DNA from 2 places in the Rahnella sp. AN3-3W3 genome. Region 1 is predicted to be linked to the other one. Evidence: predicted binding sites of a transcription regulator. Region 1 holds the regulator's gene; the other holds the start of a gene.
What was found. The regulator PhoB, encoded in region 1, activates phosphate uptake and scavenging genes when phosphate is short. The targets are predictions, from matches to a motif close to CTGTCATAAAACTGNCNNAT.

Region 1 (3,145 bases):
CAACATTGTGGATGAAGCCGTACAGGAGGAAAGGCTGAGAGCCTTTGCAGAAAGCTCTGCCGAACGTATACGCGCGCTGCGGGAAAAAGAAAAAATCAGCCAGGGCGTGCTGGCCAGACTCATCAATATGTCGGCTAACAGCATTCAAAAATGGGAGCGGGATGAAACCAAACCCACCGGTGCTGCTCTGATCTTACTGATGCTGATCGAAGAAAAAGGTTTACAAATCATCTGCTAAAAGAAGCCACAGCGTGGGCTGTGGCTTCTTTTTATCCCTTCACATCGCTTTGGCTGGCCTGTTCCTGAGGAACAATCAGTTTCGGTGCCAGTGTAAATATAAAGCGGGTACCGACGCCGACTTCACTCATCACTTCAAGTTTTGCGTTGTGATGACTCAGGGCGTGTTTGACGATGGCCAGCCCCAGACCGCTGCCGCCCGTCTGGCGCGAACGCGCTTTATCGACACGGTAGAAACGTTCAGTCAGGCGCGGCAGGTGTTGCGGCGCAATACCCGGCCCGTTATCACTGATCTGGAACTGCGCGCCATGCGGCGTTTGTTGCCAGCTGACTTCTATCCGCGTCCCCGCCGGGGTGTGGTTGACGGCGTTGTACACCAGATTCGACACCGCGCTGCGTAACTGATCTTCATTGCCAAAGACCTTCAGTTTCTCGTTTACACGGAACACCACTTCGTGACGGCCACTGCTTAAGGATTGCACTTCGCGCTCCAGCATGCCGAGCATTACCGGAATATCGACTTTCTCGTGCATATCGATATTTGCTGACGCTTCGATTTTCGACAATGTCAGCAGCTGCTTGACCAGCCCGTCCATGCGCCGCGTCTGCTCCTGCATGGTGTCCAGCGCTTTGGTACGAAACGGCTCTTCCAGTTTGGCGTCTTCCATCATTTCCAGATATCCCTGCAATACAGTCAGCGGGGTTCTCAGTTCATGACTGACGTTAGCGAAGAAGTTACGACGTGCACCTTCGAGCTGACGCATCTGCGTAACATCACGCGCCACCATCAGCAATTGCCCTTCGGAATAAGGCATAACGCGAAACTCGACGTAATGCTCGTTATTGAGTTGCAGATTCAGGGCACGGCTGAAATCACGGGTCTGGATCCAGGTACGAAACTCGGGATAACGCAGCAGGTTAAAGATGTGTTGTCCGTTATCTTCCGGCCAGCGGAAACCGAGCAAATCTTGCGCCAGCCCGTTACACCAGAAAATATTGCCCTCTTCCGTCGTCAGTACCACCGCATCGGGTAATGATTCGGCACCACTGCGGAAACGTTTAATGAGCTGACCTAATTCGCGACGGCGACGGCGGTTACGCATCTGCATCTGGTTTAGCCCGTAAAACAAAGGCTCCCAGCTCCAGCGGCCATTCGGCGGGGTTATGCTGCGGTCAAGCCACAGCCAGTGAGAGAGTTTGAGCTGGTTGTAATAATTCCAGCCCAGCGCCGCCAGCAGCGACGCAAAGAGGAGCCAGCCGAAATGGCCGACGAAGATACCGAGGATTAACGCGGGCAGGCAAAAGAGAAAGAATTCACCGGCCAATCGTTTCCATGACAAACGTTCTAGCACACAGATTCTCCGCTGTGGGGACTCAATAACGCGTTGAAAAACGGTATCCGGTTCCACGAACAGTCTGGATCATTCTGTCATGTCCACTGGTTTCCAGCGCTTTACGTAAACGACGAATATGCACGTCTACCGTGCGATCTTCCACATAAACGTTAGTGCCCCAGACGTTATTGAGCAACTGTTCGCGGCTGTAAACACGTTCGGAGTGGGTCATAAAGAAGTGCAATAATTTAAATTCGGTCGGCCCCATATCGAGCGCCTGCTCGTTGGCCATCACACGGTGAGACGACGGATCCAGGCTTAAACCCTGCATGTCGATCACTTCTTCCACCGCCATTGGCGAGATGCGTCGCATCACGGCTTTAATGCGGGCAACCAATTCTTTTGGAGAAAACGGTTTGGTGATGTAATCATCGGCACCGACTTCCAGGCCGCGTACCCTGTCTTCTTCTTCACCGCGGGCGGTCAGCATCATCACCGGAATTTCGCGGGTCAGCGCTTCACGTTTGAGATGTTTGATAAACTGAATACCGGAACCGCCGGGTAACATCCAGTCGAGCAGGATAAGTTCAGGGTAAGGTTCTACCAGCTGGCCAACGGCTGAATCAAAATCTTCAGCTTCTACTGCCTGATAGCCATTCTGTTCCAGTACAAAACACACCATTTCACGGATTGGAGCTTCGTCTTCAACCACCAGTATACGTCTTGCCATCGTAGGTCCTGCCAATAGGTTAGCGATCTTTTATTTGATTGCGGGCGCCATTATGCGTCAGTTTTGTGACAGATTTATGAATAGAAAGGATGGTTCATTACAGTCAAATATGACAGAGACATTTCTTCTATTCAGCTGCCATCTCGCTGAAATTGGTCTGATTTATCGGGGACAGCGTCCCCCGCCGACGTTTATACTTTGCCCCATTGTCGTCATCCAGATCCATACGGGAGTCTCATGCGCCTGATCCACACGTCAGACTGGCACCTCGGCCAGTACTTTTTCACCAAAAGCCGCGCCGCCGAACATCAGGCATTTTTGCGCTGGCTGACTGGTCAGGTGCAGCAACATCAGGTAGATGTCGTGATTGTGGCAGGCGATATATTTGATACCGGTTCCCCGCCCAGCTATGCCCGCGAGCTTTACAACCGCTTCGTCGTCGAGTTGCAACAAACCGGCTGTCAGCTGATTGTACTGGCGGGGAATCACGATTCTGTCGCCACGCTCAATGAATCGCGAGAACTGCTTTCCTGCCTGAATACGCGGGTGATTGCGACCGTCGGCGAAAACCTCTCTGAACAGATTTTAGTGCTCAACCAGCGTGACGGGACACCGGGCGCGGTACTTTGCGCTATTCCGTTTTTACGTCCGCGGGATTTGCTCGCCAGTCAGGCGGGACAATCCGGCAGCGACAAACAGCTGGCATTGCAGGAAGCCATCGCCGCGCATTATGACGCGTTGTGGCAGGCCGCGCAGACCAAACGCGACGAACTCGGCGTTTCGCTACCGATCATTGCTACCGGCCATCTGACCACGGTTGGCGTCAGCACCTCCGATTCCGTGC
Region 2 (3,145 bases), on a different contig from region 1:
TAAAGCGAAGAACCTGCCAATCCAGCTTTCCGGCGGTGAACAACAACGTGTGGGCATCGCCCGTGCGGTGGTGAACAAGCCTGCGGTGCTGCTGGCGGATGAACCGACCGGTAACCTCGATGGTGAATTGTCGGAAGGCATTTTGCGTCTGTTCGAAGAATTTAACCGCGTCGGCGTCACCGTTCTGATGGCGACGCATGATGTGGGTCTTATTGCCCGTCGTAATTACCGTACGCTGACGCTGAGTCAGGGGCGTATGTCGGGAGGGGTGTACTAATGGCGAACAGTCCGAACCCGGCGAAAACCGCAAAAAGCGCCCGTGCCGCAAAAAGCAAAGCGTTGCAGGGTGGCTGGCGCGAACAGTGGCGTTATGCGTGGATGAACGCGCTGGCTGACATGCTGCGTCAGCCGCTGGCAACACTGCTCACGGTGATGGTAATCGCGATTTCCCTGACGCTACCGAGCGTCTGTTATCTGGTGTGGAAAAACGTCAGTACCGCGGCAGAACAGTGGTATCCGACGCCGCAGCTGACCGTGTATCTCGACAAAGCGCTGGACGATGACGCCGCAGAAAACGTGGTGAAAACCCTCAAAACAGAAGCGGGCGTGGATAAAGTTAATTATCTGTCCCGTGAAGAAGCGATGGGCGAGTTCCGCAACTGGTCTGGCTTTGGCGGCGCAATGGACATGCTGGAGCAAAACCCGCTGCCAGCGGTGGCTATCATCACGCCTAAAATGAATTTCCAGGATTCTGCGACACTCAACACCTTGCGCGACCGCGTGGCGGCCGTACATGGCGTGGATGAAGTGCGTATGGATGACAGCTGGTTTGCCCGTCTTGCGGCGCTCACCGGTCTGGTCGGGCAGATTGCGGCGATGATCGGCGTGCTGATGGTGATCGCCGTCTTCCTGGTTATTGGTAACAGTGTGCGACTGAGCATCTTCAGCCGACGCGATACCATCAACGTGATGAAGCTGATTGGCGCGACCGACGGGTTCATTCTCAGGCCGTTCCTGAACGGCGGCGCGATGCTCGGTTTCACCGGCGCATTGTTGTCGCTGATCCTCTCGGAAGTGCTGGTGCTGCGCCTTGAGAGCGTAGTGACCCAGGTGGCACAGGTGTTCGGTACCACCTTTGACCTGCACGGTCTGGGCTGGGATGAAAGCCTGCTGCTGCTGATCGTGTCCGCGATGATTGGCTGGATTGCCGCCTGGCTGGCGACGGTTCAACATTTACGGCGATTTACACCACAGTAGCGATAATTTGCTATAATGTTCCCCTGCTGCTCAGTCTTTGTGTACAGGGGAACAGCCGATTCTTGCTATATCGTCCCATCATTTTCCTGCTTCCCCTGCAATGGCACAAATTCACTATCCAATAGTCAGTCTGTCACATAGAGTCATCAGACTGTTGAATCTGTCCGTGAACTTTATGTAAAATTCGTGGTCGTAGAGCAGCGAATATGAAGGGCTCGGCGTTGCTTTGTTGTCGCCCCTTAAGGCCAGCAACGTAGCGGTATCATCCCGCAGCAACGTGGTATAAAACCTGCATTACGTCATACATGAGAGGCTTGAATGACCAAAGAAATGCGCACTTTAGCATTAGTACCCCAAGGTAGCCTGGAAGCCTATGTTCGGGCCGCCAATGCCTATCCTATGCTCACCGCAGAGGAAGAACGGGCGCTGGCTGAACGGCTGCATTACGACGGTGACCTGGAAGCAGCGAAAGAGCTGATCCTGTCTCACCTGCGCTTTGTTGCTCACATTGCCCGCAACTATTCAGGTTACGGTTTGCCACAGGCAGACCTTATCCAGGAAGGGAATATCGGCCTGATGAAAGCGGTTCGCCGTTTTAATCCGGAAGTCGGTGTGCGTCTGGTGTCCTTTGCCGTGCATTGGATCAAAGCAGAAATTCACGAATATGTGCTGCGTAACTGGCGCATCGTGAAAGTCGCCACCACCAAAGCGCAGCGTAAGCTGTTCTTTAACCTGCGTAAAAACAAACAGCGTCTGGGCTGGTTCAGCCACGACGAAGTAGAGCACGTTGCCCGCGAACTGGGTGTAACCAGCAAAGATGTGCTGGAAATGGAATCACGCATGGCCGCACAGGACATGACGTTTGATCCGACCCCGGACGATGAACCACGCGATGGCGCTGCGATGGCACCGATGCTGTATCTGCAAGACAAGAGTTCTGACTTTGCAGAAACCATCGAAGAAGATAACTGGGATCAGGACGCGACCGACAAACTTTCCTCTGCAATGGAAGGTCTGGATGAGCGCAGCCAGGATATCATTCGTGCCCGCTGGTTAGATGACGAAAACAAATCGACTCTGCAGGAGCTTGCCGATAAATACGGTGTATCCGCAGAACGTGTTCGTCAGCTGGAAAAGAACGCGATGAAAAAACTGCGTGTGGCAATCGAAGCCTGATAAACGCAGTTTCCGAAGTGAAAAAGCGACCTTTATGGTCGCTTTTTTTATGCCTGAAATTCTCCTCTGAACGCCCCTGTTAATTCCAGCATACTGGAATTGCTCTGAATATTTTCCCTTCTAAATCATCTGGTTATTCCAGTATGTTGGAATATTCAACTTTATAGAGAACTCAATCACAGAGGATCACAAGCGTCCTGTCGTCTGTTCATTTTTGCCTCTATAACTTGTCCATCTCAACAGAATGGATTCCAGCATGATGGAATTAATCGCTAAATCAAAAGTTCCGGCACTGACGCGCGCCGTCGCCATTCTCGACATCATTTCCCGGCAAGGACAGTGCAACGCGAACCAGCTCGTCAGTGAACTGGGGATGCCCAAAAGCACCGTGTATCTGCTGCTGGAGGAACTGAAAAATCAGCGTTTAGTTACCCAGTCAAATTCCGGTAACTACCGCCTCGGGTTCAGATTGCTGGAGCTGGGCAGTCAGGTTTCCCGCCAGCTCGATTTGCGCAATGTCGCACTCCCGCATCTGAAAGCGCTGATGCACGACACCGGGCTGGTTCTGGATGTTTATGATTGAAGGGGTGCTGGCGGTGATGGCCGGTATCTGGACATTCTGGTATCTCGATAATGGCCCCTCGACGGCGCGTTTCCTGTCAGCTGAACAAAAACAGGCGCTGATCGGTGAACTGGCGAAAGAAGAGAAACT

Region 2: a site for PhoB is predicted at 1,398-1,417, ahead of rpoH (RNA polymerase sigma factor RpoH). Genes of this name have one in related genera too.

Annotation. Positions count from the first base shown of each region.
Region 1 is NZ_JYDG01000013.1:8,926-12,070, reverse strand. It holds gene UC15_RS05345 (DNA-binding transcriptional regulator) at 1-238, shown strand, start outside; gene phoR (phosphate regulon sensor histidine kinase PhoR) at 270-1,589, opposite strand; gene phoB (phosphate response regulator transcription factor PhoB) at 1,612-2,301, opposite strand; gene sbcD (exonuclease subunit SbcD) at 2,539-3,145, shown strand, end outside.
Region 2 is NZ_JYDG01000089.1:8,310-11,454, forward strand. It holds gene ftsE (cell division ATP-binding protein FtsE) at 1-277, shown strand, start outside; gene ftsX (permease-like cell division protein FtsX) at 277-1,257, shown strand; gene rpoH (RNA polymerase sigma factor RpoH) at 1,576-2,433, shown strand; gene UC15_RS20490 (helix-turn-helix domain-containing protein) at 2,693-3,016, shown strand; partial or broken gene UC15_RS20495 (MFS transporter) at 2,988-3,145, shown strand, end outside.